DNA from 4 places in the Paeniglutamicibacter sp. MACA_103 genome. Region 1 is predicted to be linked to each of the others. Evidence: riboswitches for the same ligand, from Rfam matches in the RefSeq annotation. Region 1 holds a riboswitch; each other region holds the start of a gene.
The links. Region 1 has a riboswitch for thiamine pyrophosphate ahead of thiC (phosphomethylpyrimidine synthase ThiC). Riboswitches for the same ligand answer to the same signal wherever they lie in the genome.

Region 1 (4,224 bases):
CTGGCTGATGCGCATGGAGCAGAACTTCGGCCCGCACATGGAGCAGAAGTGCGCGGTCTTGGCCGGTTCGGCCGGCAGCGTCTCATCGTGGAAGGACTCGGCGGTGACCGGGTCCAGCGACAGGGCGAACTGGTCGCGCCAGCGGAACTCGAAGCGCGCCTTGGACAGGGCGTCGTCGCGCGCCGAGGCGCCCGGGTGTCCCTTGGCCAGGTCCGCGGCGTGGGCGGCGATCTTGTAGGTGATCACCCCGGTCTTCACGTCGTCCTTGTTTGGCAGCCCCAGGTGCTCCTTGGGGGTGACGTAGCAGAGCATCGCGGTGCCGTAGCGGGCGATCTCCGTGGCGCCGATCGCGCTGGTGATGTGGTCGTAGCCGGGGGCGATGTCGGTGACCAGCGGGCCGAGCGTGTAGAACGGCGCGCCGTCGCACAGCTCCTGCTGGCGCTCGACGTTTTCCCGCACCAGGTGGAAGGGGATGTGGCCGGGGCCCTCGACCATGACCTGCACGTCGTATTCCCAGGCGCGCTTGGTCAGCTCGGCCAGGGTGTCCAGCTCGGCGAACTGCGCGGCGTCGTTGGCGTCGGCAATGGAACCCGGGCGCAGCCCGTCGCCCAGCGAGAAGGCCACGTCGTACTGCGCGAAGATCTCGCACAGCTCGTCGAAGTGCGTGTACAGGAAGTTCTCCTGGTGGTGGGCCAGGCACCAGCCGGCCATGATGGCCCCGCCGCGCGAGACGATGCCGGTCACGCGGTTAGCCGAGAGCGGCACGTAGCGCAGCAGCACCCCGGCGTGGATGGTCATGTAGTCCACGCCTTGCTCGCATTGCTCGATCACGGTGTCGCGGAAGATTTCCCAGGTCAGCGCGTTGGCCTCGCCGTTGACCTTTTCCAGCGCCTGGTAGATCGGGACGGTGCCGATCGGGACCGGGGCGTTGCGGATGAGCCATTCGCGGGTGGTGTGGATGTCATCGCCGGTGGACAGGTCCATCACGGTGTCTGCCCCCCACTTGGTGGCCCACTGCAGCTTGTCCACTTCCTCGGCGATGGAGCTGGTGACCGCCGAGTTGCCGATGTTCGCGTTGATCTTCACCAGGAAGGCCTTGCCGATGATCATCGGCTCGGACTCGGGGTGGTTGATGTTCACCGGGATGATGGCGCGGCCCGCGGCGACCTCGCTGCGCACCAGTTCCACGTCGCAGTTCTCGCGCAGGGCGACGAAGCGCATCTCCGGGGTGATGACTCCGGCCCGGGCGTAGTGCATCTGGGTGACGCGCTGTCCTGCTTGCGCGCGGCGGGGAACCGGACGGCTTCCCTTCCACTCGGCCGACGCCTTGCCGCGGCGGACCGCGGACTTCCCGTCGTCAAGCAGGTTCCTTTCACGTCCCGCATACGCCTCGGTGTCCGCGCGCTCCGCGATCCAGGTGCTGCGGAACGCGGGCAGCCCAACCACGGGGTCGCTTCCGGGACCGGCTGTGCGGTAAACCTGCAGCGGGGCGTTGTCCTTTCCGCCGGGCGAGGGCTCCAACGCGATCTCGGTGACCGGGACGCGGATCCCCGACTCGTGGTCCTCGATGTAGGCCAGCGAATGGGACTTCAGGGACTGCGTCTCGGCAGATTCCACGGCGTTTTGGACAGGGCTGTGCATTGAATCGGTGTTGCTCAAGGAGTACTCACTTCCTTCGCCGGCATTACCCGGACAGGTTCAACGGTCTCTTGCTGCGTCAGCTCGATCTCAGCCCCTGCTGGGGCCCCCGTGTGGTCGTAAGCGAAACTATCACATGTTTTCGCGCGGCAGCGTTTGTGACCTTGGGCACCGGCGCGTTGCGTCCGGGTGAGCGGCTGGCGGCCTGTGCCATGCACTCGCGACAGCGAACCGCCCTTAAGGCGGATGCCGTTACGGCCGGTTTCCCCCGTCGTTTGGGCCCCGGCGCCCAGTTGGCGGCGGAAACCGGACCGGCAGGGTGAGCGGGGAATAGGGCCCAGACGGATATATGGCGGGCGGAATCCTGGTGAGCCAGGGGGGGCGCCCGTGCTGCGGACCTCCGCCTGCGTGTCCGGGACTTCGCGCGGTGCCCCGGAGTGTGGCAAAATGGATTCTTGGGTCTACTGGGTTCTGCTCCTGCCGCAGGGGGAACGAATCAACAGTTGGACCTACCGCCGATCCGCAAACGGATCGTGGTACTAAGCTTCGGACCGCCCCATCATTCCTTGGACGCCCTTGTGCGCCTCGAGGAACAATGACGGTCCGTGTCTAAGGTGGGTGACCTGCGGCGTCTGCCTAGGAGATGCAACTATGCATATTCTCGACTCTGTCGATGCAGCCTCGCTGCGCAGCGATGTCCCGGACTTCCGCGCCGGTGACACCGTCAAGGTTCACGTCAACATCATCGAAGGCAAGAACTCCCGTGTCCAGGTCTTCCAGGGCTTCGTCCTTGGTCGCCAGGGCGACGGCGTTCGCGAAACCTTCACCGTTCGCAAGGTCTCCTTCGGCGTCGGCGTAGAGCGTACCTTCCCGGTGCACTCCCCGGTCCTGGAAAAGATCGAACTGCTGACCCGTGGCGACGTTCGCCGCGCCAAGCTGTTCTACATGCGCGATCGCCACGGCAAGGCTGCGAAGATCCGCGAAAAGCGCGACTTCCGGTCCGCCAAGTAGCCAGAAAAACGAGAGCCCTCATCCGCGCCACTCCTCGAGCGGCGCGGATGGGGATCCATCGTGGATCGATCTACTGAATCGGAACGTTCTTCCGCTTCGACAAAGCGCCGGTCCCCTTCAAGGGGCTGGCGCTTTGCCGTTGGCGCGCTTGCTGCGGCGGCGGTAATCACCCTTGGCGTTCGCGCCACCGTCGTTGACTTCTTCTACATCGGCTCCACTTCCATGGAATCCACGTTGAACCCGGGTGAGGGATTGCTGGTGAACCGGCTTGCCTACAACAACGCCGAAATCCAGCGCGGGGATGTCGTCATCTTTGACGGGCGGGGCTCGTTCCTGCCATACCAGCGCCCCAACGCCGTGGATTCCCTGGCCTGGGCGCTGCGCCTGGCCGGCAGCGACGCCGTCTATGTCAAGCGTGTCATCGGCGTCGGCGGCGACACGGTCAGCTGCTGCGGCCCCGACGGGCGCCTGAGCGTCAATGGCGTCGCCGTTGACGAGCCCTATGTCTTTGCAGGGGACAAGCCGAGCGAGATGGACTTCGAGGTGCAGATTCCCGAGGGGCGACTGTGGGTCATGGGGGACCATCGCTCGGTGTCCGAGGATTCGCGCGCACTCATGGGAGCACCCGGCGGCGGCATGATCGTGACCGATCGCGTCATTGGCAAGGTGACCGATGTGATCTGGCCTTTGGAAAGCAAGCGCCCTGTTGAGGGCTCATCGACTTTGGGTGGACTTCCCGTCTCCGAATAGCCCGAGGCCCGTTCGCGTCCGTAATCGGGCGCAACTCTTGGGGCCCATCAAAGAATTCCTGGCTTCCACATGATCGGGGACCGCGCATCCGCCTGATGCCTGGCACCCGCCTGCGAATCCACCCTGGAGGATCGGGGTATCGGTGACGCCCAAATCCCGCCTCTTTATCTACGGGTAGCCAAAAAAGCGTGGATAGCCTTCACTTGACCCTGCCACCGGTGACAAAGCTGTCTACGGGGACCCCTGACGTGGATGGCTCGTGCCACGCCGTTCCAATCGGCGCGGTTCTGCCCAAGAGACCCCCGGCCAGGTCTGCGCATTCGAGTATTCGTCGCCCTAATAACCCGTAGCGGGACCGTTCGAACTCCGAAATGCAATAGAACACTGCAAGAGCATCAGCAGCAGGCCGCAGCCAACCGAAACGATGAGCGGCCGTTCGCCCCGGTGGCCGAACGGCCAAGCGACGTATCCAGCCTTCCAAAGTTTGAGGCCTTGCCCTTCCGGCCAATTGCGTCCAGCCGTTCCTGGCGGGTCCTCGGATGCTCCACCTTCCAGACGTCAACGCGCACTCTCCTTCGTGCGGGGTGCGCGTGGTCCTGATCAACGAGCGTTGAGAATCGCCCTGGCCATGTAGCCAAAATTGTCCTTGGTGCCGCGGGGCCGATTCCGGCTCGGCGGGATCGCCTATTCACTCTTTGCCAAGAGTTCGACGTCCGTTCAGCCAGGGTTCGGGGTGGGATCGTCCAACGCTATTACCGACCTACGTTTTGCTTGCAGATTCAAGTAACTCCATAAAGTGTTGATATTGCGCGTGGCGCATGCGTC
Region 2 (4,224 bases), on a different contig from region 1:
GAAAACAACCCGATCCTGCGCGAGGCGTTTTTCAAGCTAGAGGCGGGGGACCGTGTCGGTCTTATCGGCAGGAACGGTTCGGGCAAGTCAACCTTGCTGAAGCTGATCCTTGACCAGGTGGAACCGGACACCGGCACGGTGGCGGTGGAGTTGGGAACCAAGATCGGCTATTTCTCCCAGTTCTCAGAACTCAATGGAGCTTCGACCATCTCAGAGGTGCTCGACGAACTCTTTGCGGAAGTCAAGACCATCGAGGCGGAACTCGCCGAGATCGATACTGCCATTGCCGCCGATCCCAAGGCCGACGAAATGGATCGGTTGATCCACCGCCAGTCCGAGCTCTTCGAATCCATGGATCGACTAGATGGTTGGGATTACCCCCGTTCCATAGACACCGTACTTACCAAGCTGGGCTTTGACGAGGCCCACAGGATTTGCTCCATTGATTCCCTCTCAGGCGGATGGCGCAACCGTGCCGCACTGGCGAAGATCCTGCTCGAGGACCCGGATGTCCTCTTGCTGGATGAGCCGACCAACTTCCTCGATGTCGCAGGCGTCGAATGGCTCGAAAACTGGTTCAAGTCATTCAAGGGTGCGGCCATCATCGTTTCGCACGACCGCAAGTTCCTGGATTCGGTGGTCACAAGGATCATCGAGGTCGAGAACTTCCACCTCCACGAATACCCGGGAAACTTCGCAGAATACGTGGTGGCCAAGCAATTCAAGCTCAAGACCCTCGAGTCGCAATTCGTCCACGAATCCGAGCTTCTGGCCTTTGAAGCCGAGGGAATCTCTGACCGCCGCGAGGCGGCCAAGGCAGCCAGCAAGGGCCTGGACAACAAGCTCTCCAAGATCAAGAAGTCGCGCGCGCCGCGGCCCGTGGACAAGATCATCACCGAGATCTATGGCGGCCTGCACATCAAGGACACCCTTTGCCGGGTCGAAGGACTGTCGAAGTCCTACGGGGAAAAGACGCTCTTCAACGACCTCAGTTTTGAGGTGCGACGCGGCAACCGGATGGTCATCCTCGGTGCCAACGGCAGCGGTAAGTCCACCCTGTTGCGTGTGCTGACCGAGACGGAGAAACAGGATTCGGGGTACGTGACCTGGACCAAGGGTGCCGCGGTGGTTTCTTACAACGAGATCCTTGATGAGCTGGATCCCGAAGACACCGTGACCCATGCGGTCAACGCGATGCCGAATTCCTTGGCCTTCAGCGCGACGAAGAAGTCGGTGAACCGGTTCCTGGCCATGTTCCAGTTCTCCGAGGCCGACTTGAAGAACCGCATCGGCAACCTTTCAGGTGGCCAGCGTGCGCGCGTGGCCATGGCCATGTGCCTGCTTTCGGGTGCTTCGGTGCTGATCTTGGATGAGCCCACAAACCACTTGGACATGGCCAGTACCCAGGTGATGGAGCGCGCGCTTCTGCACTTCCCCGGCGCTGTCGTGGTGGTTAGCCACGACCGGTTCTTTACCGAGAAGATCGCCAACCGCTACTTGGTGTTCGGGGCGGAGCACGCCAAGGCGGGAGAAGTCGCAGTCCGCGGAGCCTAGGAACAATCCTCAGGAGCTGGCTGGCAAGCGGGCGTCAAACCTCATGGTTCTTTCGGACATGGTTCCGTTGGCGCCATAGAAGGTGGATCTGATGAGTCGGATGCCGAACGTTTGTGAGGACACAGGGGTGAGCTGCCGGCGGATGTTCAACCGGGCCGGAGCCAGGGTGTTGGACTCAACCGGGACAGTTTCCGCCATTGCGCATAGATATGGCGTTCCTCATTGGACCGCGAGGAAGTCCTAACCCCGGGGACCAAAAGAAGGTCCAACCAGGTGGAACAGACCTTGTCCTGGACAACGGGTGCAACGGCGGACGCTGGCGCCGTGGGAGACGCAAAGTGCGGCGAGCGTGGCTTGGCGGCGCAGCCCGCCAGCAGGCCCAAGGGGGACGGAACATTGCCACGGTTACCACGAGTTTTCGCCAGGTCAAAAGGCACATATATTCCAGCATTGCACGACCCGGAAGGGTGAATCGGGCCAACGGGGCCGACCAGAATCGATCTTTGGAAATCCTTTCCCGCCGATCCGCCGGCAGAGAAAGCCCGGAGTTCGCAGCTTCATATTCACGGTTCCAGACTGCTCGGGATTGGGATCCGGGCCACGGTGTGGCTAGAGTCGATCCCACAACGCGGGAGCTTGGGAAGAACCAGGCTGAGAGGGCGACTAACGGTGTCGCCGACCGCATGAACCTGTCCGGGTAATGCCGGCGAAGGGATGAATGTTGATGCTTGGTTTTTCCATATCCTTGGCGATTTTGATCATTGTGTTGGCGGTGTTTGCCTGGGTTGGCCTGGGAATCGGGCGGGATCGGAGCCTCGAGGAATTCGCCGTGGCCCGCAACAGCCAAAACGGACTGGGCTTGGGATTGTCCTTCTTTGCCTCGGGAGTAGGTGCGTGGATCCTTTTCGCCGCACCGGAGGTCGGGGCCACCACAGGCATTGCCGGCGTGGTCGGTTACGCCGTCGCGGTCACCGTGCCGCTGATTGGCCTGGTGCTGGTGGGAAAGCGCCTGCGTAAGCTGATCCCGGACGGGCACAACCTCGTGGAGTTTGTGCGCCTGCGCTACGGAACTACCATGCACATCTACGCACTTGCGATTTCCATGATGTACATGCTCATTGCCCTCTCGGCCGAGCTGACCGCCATCGGTGCGGTGCTTGGGCGCATGTCCGACTTGGATCCGCGGCTGGGGATCATTGCCGTTGCCCTGATCACTGCGCTCTACACCGCATACGGCGGGCTGCGGGCCTCGATCCACACCGATCGCTGGCAATCCTGGATGCTCTTTGGGCTGCTGGTGGTCGTTGGAGCCGTCCTCTTCGGCGGGCTCTCCCGCAATACGGGACCTCTGGACCCGGCATTATTCGCCGTGGACCTGCACGGCATCGAGGCAGCGCTGACCCTGGTCGTGGCTGTCACCGGCACCACGCTCTTCCACAACGGGTACTGGCAGCGGGTCTGGGCGGCCCGCGACGCCCGCGCCCTGGGCCGCGGCGCCCTCATCGGTGCCGTCACCCGGTTCCCCGTGGTCTTCGCTGCCGGCCTGGTCGGACTGCTCGCTGCCGCCTACGGGGTTGCCCTGGGCACCCCGGCGGTGCCGTTCTTTGCCCTGCTGGAATTGCAGCCGGTTTGGGTCCTGGCGGCCGTTCTCGTTCTGACCCTGGCGCTCGTGGCCTCCACGGTGGACACCCTGCAAAACGGGCTGGCTGCCATGGCCGTGACACACGTACCAAGGCTCCGCCTGTCCGGGGCGCGGATAGCCACGATTGTGTTCACCGCGATCCCGGCCCTCGTGGCCTTCCAGGGCTTCTCGGTGCTGCGCCTGTTCCTGATCGCCGACCTGCTGTGCGCCGCGACGATCATTCCGATCCTGTTGGGCCTGTGGCGCCGTTCGACCTCCAACGCCGCGATCGGCGGCTCCATCGCGGGACTGGTGGCGGCGCTGGGCTATGGCTGGTTCGCCGGCGGCAGCCTGCCGGCCGCCCTGGCCATTGCCACCTTTGCCCAGGGACTGTCCTTGGCCCCGTTCCTCGCGGCCTCGGTCGCCTCCGCCGCCGTGACCCTTGTGGTGTCCGCCGCGGCGGGGCGCAGCACCGACCTCTCGGAGTTGGGATCGCAGACGAGAAGCCTGGACGGCCCAGCGGGCCCGCGAGCGGAATCCGACGCCATGCGCGAGACAAGCACGGAAGGGGAGAACGCCCGATGAACACCCAAGGATCCAACACGTCCGAAGCCCAGCGTGACGACCTGGATCTGCGCATCCAGGCCTATATCGAACGCGGGCCGGGGCCTGCCACGGACAGCAGTGCGGGGAGCCCCGAGGACGATTCCGAGTTCAACGTCCTGGCCCTGGGACTTTTCGCCTACCAATACGAACGCAACATCCCTTACCAACGTTTCTGTCGGGCGCGCGGGGTGCATCCCGGTTCCCTGTCCCGATGGCAGGACATTCCGCCGGTGCCCTTGACCGCGTTCAAGGAACTCACCTTGGCCTGTGATCCGGTGGAAGATGCTGCCGCCGTCTTCATGACCAGCGGGAGCACCGATCCCACCACCCGCGGCCGGAACCACCACCCGCACCTGTACCTTTACGATGCCTCTGCCCGCGAGGCATTCGCCCACTACTTCCTGCCCGATAAGCGGACCATGCGGCTGCTGGTGCTCAACGCG
Region 3 (4,224 bases), on a different contig from region 1:
AAGCTCGCGAAGCGTGGGAGCTTGGGTTTCAATGATGCGCTGGACCGTGAGGTAGCGCCCCTGCGGCCCGGCGAACCCGTCGGCAGCAGGCAAGGCATCCACGCGTTCATCCAGTGGGTGGGCGCTGTAGTCCTGGCCGGTGAACATGTTGAGCTGGGCGATGGCCGAGCCGATGTCAAGGAAGGAGTCCAGCACGCGCTTCTTTTCCAGGGCCTCCTCACGGGTCGCACCGACATAGGTGACCAGCCCGGGAAGGATCGGCACCGAACTTGCCTCGCGTCCCTCGCGTGCGAGTCGGCTCCGGATGTCAGCGGCATACTCCGACGCCGATTCCCGGTCCCAGGAAACTGAGTAGATGGCCTCGGCATGCCGGGCGGCAAACAAACGCCCGGCCTCGGAGGAGCCGGCCTGGAAGAGCACCGGCCTCCCCTGGGGGCAGCGGGGGACCGTCAGCGGTCCGTCGACGGAGAAGTGGCTGCCGCGGTGGTTGACCGGACGGACCTGGGAGGGATCGAGGTATAGCCCGGCCTCGCGGTCGACCACCAGCGCCGAATCCGACCACGAATCCCACAACCCCTGCATCGCATCCACAAATTCCTCGGCGCGTTCGTAGCGTTGTGCGTGCCCCGGCAATGCATCCATCCCGTGGTTGCGGGCCTCGGCGTCAAACATCGACGTCACCACGTTGATCCCCGCACGTCCACCGCTGATGTGGTCGAGGGAGGCCAGCAGCCGGGCGGCGTGGAACGGGGTGTAGAAGCTCGCCGAGATGGTGGTGACCAAACCAACGTGCGCGGTCGCCCGAGCCATGGCGCTGAGCGCGGTTACCGGTTCGAGGAACCAGGGGATGCCCGCCGCGTACTCGCGGTTGACGCTTTGCCCGTCGGCAAAAAACACCGCATCCAGGCACCCGCGCTCGGCCAGCCGGGCCAGTTCCTCGTAGTAGGCGATGTCGCCGACGCGGTCGGCGCTCGAATCGGGGTGGCGCCATCCCATGGTGTGGTGGCCCGCGCCGTAGATGAAGGCGTTCAGGTGCAATTGGCGTGACGTAGCCATGGTGGTTTCCTTCCCAGGTCCTAGTTCATCACCAGTCCACCGTCGACAACCAGGTTCTGCCCGGTCACCGCCCGCGACCAGGGCGAGGCAAAGAGCAGGGCCGCATCGGCGAACTCGGCGGGAGAGGTCACCCGCCGCAGGGGAGTGGAACCCGCAATCAGGTCGAATACCTCCTCCGGGGTGGCCGCCGAGGCATCGGTGGTGCGCAGCAGGCCCCCGGAAATCATGTTGACGCGGATGTTCTCCGGGCCCAGGTCCGACGCGAACGTGCGGGTCAGCGACAGCAGGGCCGCCTTGGCCGCGGTGTAGTCGTGGTAGGGGACCACGGGGTTCTGGAAGAGGTTGGTACCGATGTTGACGATGTTGCCAAAGCCTACGGATTTCATGCCCGGCAGGGTTGCCTGGATGGTGTTCAGGGCGCCACCGATGACGCCGGTGAATTGCGCGCCGAATTCCGTGTAGCCGATCCCGTGCGCCTTGGAGCGGGCGTCGCCGTTGAATGAAAAGCTTGGCAGGGCGTTATTGATCACCGTGGTGATCGGGCCGCCAAAGTGTGCCTGCGCCGTGGCAACCATCGCCGCGACCTGATCCTGGTCCGAGACGTCGGCACGTGCCGCGATCGCGCGTTCGGCCCCGAACTCGGCAGCCAGTTCCCGGGCCGCGGATTCACTCGAGCGGTAGTTCAGCACGAGCCGTGCTCCCTCGCGGGCGAAGGCGCGGGCCAGCTCGGTTCCAAGCCCGCGGCCGGCACCGGTGATAAGTACGATTTGGTCCTTGATAAGCATTCCCATGCACCTTTCGTTGGAGCGAAAGGATGCCATGGAACCGCCAAGGGGAACCGGAATTCAGGTGCCACAATGCGTCATGCCGGACCGGCATCCCTTCGCTCGGATTATCGAGATCAGGTTCAACGGGTGTATCTCTCAGCCGCAAGGCGGCACCCCGTGTCGAGTCCTTGGCCCAACCTAGCACCGATGGATCACCTTCCCCAACCATGTGAACGCCACGGGTGCGACACACCCGGCGCGGGGGCCCGAAGCAGGCACGTCGTAGGACCCATACGGCAAACTGGAGGGGTGAGTCAGAGCCGAATAATCCAGACCATTGCCGCAGAACTTTCCGTAGCCGGGGCACCGGTTGCTTCCTGGCAAGTCAAGGCCGCCATCGAGCTGCTTGACGCCGGATCCACCGTTCCCTTCATCGCCAGGTACCGCAAGGAAGTCACCGGCACCCTTGACGATGCGCAATTGCGCATGCTCGAGGAACGACTGCGTTACCTGCGCGAACTCGAGGAACGCCGGGCCGCAATCCTCAAGGCCATCGCGGAAGCCGGCAAGCTCACCGAGGAGCTGGAAGCCGCGATCGGGGCCGCAACGACCAAGGCGGAACTCGAAGACCTCTACCTGCCCTACAAGTCCAAGCGGCGCACCAAGGCCCAGATTGCCCGCGAGGCCGGCCTTGAGCCGCTGGCCGATTCGCTCATCCGGGACCCTTCCCAGGATCCGGAGACGCTGGGCGCAACGTTCCTGAACCCGGAGCACGAGGTCAACGCCGCCGCCGATGCGCTCGCCGGTGCCCGGGCCATCCTCACCGAACGCGCCTCCCAGGACGCGGTGCTGGTCTCGGAACTGCGCGAACGGCTGTGGGGCCGAGGCAAGATCTCCTCCAAGATCGCTCCCGGCGCCCCGGCCGCCGACGCCGCAAAGTTCTCAGACTACGAGGACTTCGTCCAGCCCGTCGCCACCCAGCCCTCCCACCGCATCCTTGCCCTGTTGCGCGGCGAGCGCGAGGGCGCGTTGAACCTGGAGCTTGCCGAGGCCGACCCGCGTGACGATGCGGCATTGGCCGAGGCGCGCGCAGGATACGAGGCAGCCGTCGCCCGTTCGCTGGGCATCAGTGCGGCGGCCGATGCCCCGGCCGGAAAATGGCTGGCACAAACCGTGCGCCTGGCCTGGCGCGGTCGCCTGCTGGCACGGCTCGAGGCGGACCTGCGCACGCGGCTCTTCGAAGCCGCGGAGGAAGCCAGCGTCAAGGTCTTCGCCGCCAACCTGCGTGACGTTCTGCTGGCGGCCCCGGCCGGGAATCGGGCAGTGCTGGGCCTGGACCCAGGGCTGCGCACCGGAGTCAAAGTAGCCGTCGTTGACGCGACGGGCAAGGTCGTGGACATCGCCACCATCTACCCGCACGCGCCGGCGAACAAGTGGGATGCCTCGGTGGCGACCCTGGTGTCCCTGGCGGCCAAACACGGCACCGAACTGATTGCCGTCGGCAATGGGACCGCAAGCCGCGAAACCGACAAGCTGGCCGGCGAGGTGATCGCCAAGCTGACCAACAAGCCGGCCAAGGTCATCGTTTCGGAGGCCGGTGCCTCGGTGTACTCGGCTTCCGCCCTGGCCAGTGCGGAACTGCCGGAGCTGGACGTCTCCATTCGCGGTGCCGTGTCAATTGCCCGCCGCCTGCAGGACCCGCTGGCCGAGCTGGTGAAGATCGAGCCGAAGTCCATCGGCGTGGGCCAGTACCAGCACGATTTGACCCCGGCCAAGCTGGACCGCTCCCTGGATGCGGTGGTCGAGGACTGCGTGAACGCCGTCGGCGTGGACGTGAACACCGCCTCCCCGGCACTGCTGGCCCGGGTGGCCGGCGTCGGATCGCTGCTGAGCCGCAACATCGTCGAGCACCGCAATGCCAACGGGCCGTTCGCCACCCGCAAGTCCCTGCTGAAGGTTCCGCGCCTGGGTGCCAAGGCCTTTGAACAGTGTGCCGGGTTCCTGCGGATCACCGGCGGCAAACAGCCGCTGGATGCCTCCGCCGTGCACCCCGAGGCCTACGGACTGGCAGAGACTCTTCTGGCGGCCGCCACCGCCAAGAACCAGTCGGTGGCCACGCTGAATGCCGCGGACTTCGTCACCGAGCAATTCGGTCTGCCCACCGTCAAGGACGTCATCGCCGAACTGGTGCGCCCGGCCCGGGACCCGCGCCCGGACTTCAAGACCGCGAACCTCAAGGAGGGCGTGGAGAAGATCTCCGACCTGCAGGTGGGCATGATCCTGGAAGGCACCGTGTCCAACGTGGCAGCCTTTGGCGCCTTCGTCGACGTGGGCGTCCACCAGGACGGGCTGGTCCACGTCTCGGCCATGAGCAACAAGTTCATCTCCGACCCGCGCGAAG
Region 4 (4,224 bases), on a different contig from region 1:
TCTGCGAGAGCCGCTCGAAGCCATGCCGCCCGTGGTATGAACCCATGCCGGAGGCGCCCACGCCTCCGAAGGGCAGGCCCGGGACGGCCAGGTGCAGGCTTGGCGCGTTGTGCACGATGGCCCCGGCCCGCACCTGGTCCCCGAAGGCAGATTGCAGCCGCGGGTTCTCGCTGAAGAGGTAGGCGACCAGCGGGTTGGGGCGCGCGTTGATGAAGCGCACCGCCGCGTCGAAGCTTTCCACCGCGACGATCGGCAGGATCGGGCCGAAGATCTCCTCGCGCATCAGCTCCGAGCCCGGATCAACGTTGGCCATCACTGTCGGCTCGATCTTCAGGGTGTCCGCGTCGTACCCGCCGCCGATGAGGACCTCGCCGTGCTCCAGGTAGGAAACCAGCCTGTCGAAGTGGGCCTTGTTGACGATGCGGCCGTAGTCGCGGCTGGCCAGCGGGTTCTTGCCGTAGAACCCGGTGATCGCCTTGGCCAGCTGCTTTTCCAGGTTCATGGCGGCGTCGCCCACGGCCAGCACGTAGTCCGGCGCCACGCAGGTCTGTCCGGCGTTCATGAACTTCCCGAAGGCCAGCCGGCGCGCCACCGTGGCGGAGGACCCGTCCATCACCACGGCCGGGGACTTCCCGCCCAGCTCCAGGGTCACGGGTGTCAGGTGCTCGGCCGCGGCGCGGGCCACGATCTTTCCCACACGCTCTCCGCCGGTGTAAAAGATGTGGTCAAAGTGCTGTTCGAGCAGGATCTTGCTGGTTGAGGCCCCGCCCTGGACCACGGCGCACGCCCGGTGGTCCAGGAACTTCGGGATCAGCCGGCCCAGCAGCGTGGAGGTGGTCGGGGCCAGCTCCGAGGGCTTGAGCACGGTGACGTTGCCCGCGGCGATGGAGGCGACCAGCGGGGCGAGGATCAGCTGCAGCGGGTAGTTCCAGGCGCCGATGACCAGCACCACCCCCAGCGGCTGCGGCTCGATCTTGGCCGCCGCCGGATGCAGGACCAGCGGGATCTTCACCGGCTTGGATTCCATCCACTCGGAAAGGTGCAGTTGCGCGTGGTCTATTTCCGCGCGCACCATGTCGATCTCGGTCATCTTCGCCTCGACCGCGCCCTTGCCCAGGTCGTCGGCCAGCGCGTCGATGAAGTCCTGTTCGTGCGCCTCCAGCATGCGCTCGAGGGCCTTGAGCTGCGAGGCCCGGAATCGGCGCGGGTGCGCCAGCCGGGTGGACACCACGTCGTGCATCGAGGCGACGATCTCCACGATGTTCTCCGGCAGTTCGGGCACCACTTCGGGCAGCTCGAGCTCGTTCAGCGCCGTCGCTTCGCGTGGCGTTGCGGATTTGTGTGAGGTGTCGGAAGTGCCCATCTCTTGAGCCTACGGCCACTGTGGCATCGGCAACAGGCCGCCACGCTTGGCGTGCTCGGTGCGCGGTGACATGGAGTGCCGGACCCGGCGCCCGGTGGGATAGGCTCGCGCATAGTGACACGGGGTGTCGGCACTTGCGGCCGGCTGAGATGAAACCCGTAGAACCTGATCTAGTTCGTACTAGCGGAGGGATGTTGCTCATGGAATCCATGGCGCCTTCAAAACTCGTAACACCCGGCGAGCTCGCCGATGCCCTGGGCGCACTGCGCTCCTCCACGCCCCTGGTCCAGTGCCTGACCAACACCGTGGTCACCAACTTCACCGCCAACGTGCTGCTGGCCTCCGGCGGGTCCCCTGCCATGGTGGACGTGCCCGGGGAGGCCGGCGACTTCGCCGCGGTGGCGGCAGCCCTGCTGGTGAACCTGGGCACCCCGAACTCCGAGCAGGCGGCCGCCATGCGCGAGGCGGTTGCCGGCGCCTCAGCGGCCTCGACCCCCTGGGTGCTGGACCCTGTGGCCGTCGGTTCGCTGCGCGTGCGCACCGCGCTCGCCCGCGAGCTCGTGGCCGCGCGGCCCACGGTGATCCGCGGCAACGCCTCGGAGATCCTGGCGCTGGCCGGTCAGGCCGTCGGCGGGCGCGGGGTCGAGTCCACCGACTCGGTTGCCGCCGCGACCGACGCCGCCGGGACGCTGGCCAGGGAAAGCGGCGCCGTCGTCGCCGTCTCCGGGGAAGCGGACCTCGTCACCGACGGGGTGCGCACCGTGTTCGTGCACGGCGGCAGCGCGCTGCTGACCCGCATCACCGGCGGCGGGTGCGCGCTGGGCGCTCTCTGCGCCGCCTTCCTGTCCACCGGCGGGGACCCGCTGGTCGCCACGGTTGCCGCGCACGCCTTCTACTCGGCGGCGGCCGAACGCGCGGCCGCCACGGCCGCGGGCCCAGGCACCTTCGCCCCGCTCTTCCTCGACGCGCTGGCCGCTGTCTCCCCCGCGGAGCTGGGCGCCACGGCGGTGCTCTCATGAGCGTCTACGGCGTGTACCTGGTCGCGGACTCCGCCTCCACCGCCGGACGTCCGCTGGCCGACATCGTGAAGGCCGCGGTGGACGGAGGGATCAGGACGGTGCAGTTGCGCTGCAAGGACATGCCGGCCGGCGAATTCGCGGACGTCGTGATGGAATGCGCCCACCACACCGCCGGGCGCGCGGCACTGCTGGTCAACGACCGCGTCGACGTGTTCCTGGCCGCCCGCGCCTCCGGCGCCGACGTGCAGGGGGTGCACATCGGCCAGTCCGACCTGCCCGCGGCCCTGGTGCGCGAACTTATCGGCCCCGACGCCGTGCTGGGCCTCAGCGCCGCCAGCGATGCGCAGATCGACGCCGCAAACAAGCTGCAGCTCCGCTCCCCGGGCACCATCGACTACCTGGGGGTCGGCGCCGTGCATGCCACCCCCACCAAGAGGGACCACCCCGAGCCGCTGGGCCATGCGGGCCTGGCGCGCGCCGTGGGGCTCAGCGACCTGCCCGTCATCGCCATCGGCGGCATCGACGCGGACGACGTGGCCCCGCTGGCCCGCTCCGGTGCCGCCGGCGTCGCGGTGGTCCGCGCCATCTGCGCCGCCGGGGATCCGCGCGCCGCGGCCACGAACCTACTGAACCTCTGGGAGGGCACGAAGCCATGAACACCCCCAACACCAGCACCGTGAAGAACATCCTGTCCATCGCCGGATCCGACCCCTCCGGAGGGGCCGGCATCCAGGCCGACCTCAAGTCCATTGCCGCGGCCGGCGGCTACGGCATGGCCGCCATCAGCGCGCTGACCGCGCAGAACACCCGCGGCGTCAGTGCCGTGCACGTGCCGCCGGCAGGCTTCCTGCTGGCGCAGCTGCGCGCCGTTTCCGAGGACATCGCCATCGACGCGATCAAGATCGGGATGCTCGCCAACGCGGCGGTCATCGACGAGCTCGGCTGCTGGCTGGCCGGGATCCGGACCGCCGCGGGCTCCGACGCCCCGGCGGTGGTGCTGGACCCGGTCATGGTCGCCACCAGCGGGGATTCGCTGCTGGATGCCGAGGCAACCACCGCGCTGCGGCGCCTCTTTGCCCACGTCGACGTCATCACCCCCAACATCCCGGAACTTGCCGTGCTGGCGCGCGCCGAGGTCGCCGGGAACTGGGAACAGGCGGTGGCCCAGGCGCGCGCCGTCGCCGCCGAGTACCAGGTCCTGGTGCTGGCCAAGGGCGGGCACCTGGAAGGGGAAACCTGCCGGGACGCGCTCATCGGTCCCGACGGTGTGCTCTTCGAGGTCGCCTCGCCGCGGCTGGCCACGGCCAACACGCACGGCACCGGCTGCTCGCTCTCCTCCGCCCTGGCGACCTTCTACGCCCGCGGCGGTGACTGGGCCCAGGCGCTGCGCCACGCCAAGGCCTGGCTGTCCGAGGCGATTGCCCGGGCCGACGAGCTGGCGGTCGGCGGCGGACACGGCCCGGTCAACCACCTGGCAGCGCTCTGGGACGGGGTGCGCCCCGCGCCGGCCCGGGACCCGCTGGCGCACTGGTGGGAGGCGATCGCCGGCATCCGCGCAGGCATCGACGAGCTCGCGTTCATCCGCCAGCTCAAGAACGGGTCCCTTCAGACGAGCGACTTCGAGGAGTACCTGGGCCAGGACGCCCTGTACCTGCGCAGCTATGCTCGGGTCATGTCGCGGGCCTCGGAACTCGCCCCCACCACTCAGGAGCAGCGCTTCTGGGCGGGAAGCGCCGCCAGCTGCCTGGAGGAGGAAATGACGCTGCACCGCGGCCGGCTCGCCGATCAGGTCCCGGAGCCCTCGAACGCCACCACCGCGTACCTCAACCACCTGCGGTCCGG

Region 2: linked by a shared signal. The riboswitch ahead of ACIPVK_RS12755 (sodium:solute symporter family transporter) and the one ahead of thiC (phosphomethylpyrimidine synthase ThiC) in region 1 are both predicted to bind thiamine pyrophosphate.
Region 3: linked by a shared signal. The riboswitch ahead of ACIPVK_RS18195 (3-oxoacyl-ACP reductase) and the one ahead of thiC (phosphomethylpyrimidine synthase ThiC) in region 1 are both predicted to bind thiamine pyrophosphate.
Region 4: linked by a shared signal. The riboswitch ahead of thiM (hydroxyethylthiazole kinase) and the one ahead of thiC (phosphomethylpyrimidine synthase ThiC) in region 1 are both predicted to bind thiamine pyrophosphate.

Annotation. Positions count from the first base shown of each region.
Region 1 covers NZ_JBIXLN010000001.1:116,720-120,943, forward strand. Annotated here, with positions in the region: gene thiC (phosphomethylpyrimidine synthase ThiC) at 1-1,641, opposite strand, end outside; TPP riboswitch at 1,654-1,761, opposite strand; gene rplS (50S ribosomal protein L19) at 2,290-2,649, shown strand; gene lepB (signal peptidase I) at 2,710-3,399, shown strand.
Region 2 covers NZ_JBIXLN010000024.1:69,558-73,781, reverse strand. Annotated here, with positions in the region: gene ACIPVK_RS12760 (ABC-F family ATP-binding cassette domain-containing protein) at 1-1,554, shown strand, start outside; TPP riboswitch at 2,173-2,288, shown strand; gene ACIPVK_RS12755 (sodium:solute symporter family transporter) at 2,300-3,760, shown strand; gene ACIPVK_RS12750 (hypothetical protein) at 3,757-4,224, shown strand, end outside.
Region 3 covers NZ_JBIXLN010000047.1:4,616-8,839, forward strand. Annotated here, with positions in the region: gene ACIPVK_RS18190 (LLM class flavin-dependent oxidoreductase) at 1-1,056, opposite strand, end outside; gene ACIPVK_RS18195 (3-oxoacyl-ACP reductase) at 1,077-1,841, opposite strand; TPP riboswitch at 1,918-2,011, opposite strand; gene ACIPVK_RS18200 (Tex family protein) at 2,031-4,224, shown strand, end outside.
Region 4 covers NZ_JBIXLN010000038.1:33,900-38,123, forward strand. Annotated here, with positions in the region: gene ACIPVK_RS16625 (aldehyde dehydrogenase family protein) at 1-1,363, opposite strand, end outside; TPP riboswitch at 1,474-1,572, shown strand; gene thiM (hydroxyethylthiazole kinase) at 1,564-2,382, shown strand; gene thiE (thiamine phosphate synthase) at 2,379-3,038, shown strand; gene thiD (bifunctional hydroxymethylpyrimidine kinase/phosphomethylpyrimidine kinase) at 3,035-4,224, shown strand, end outside.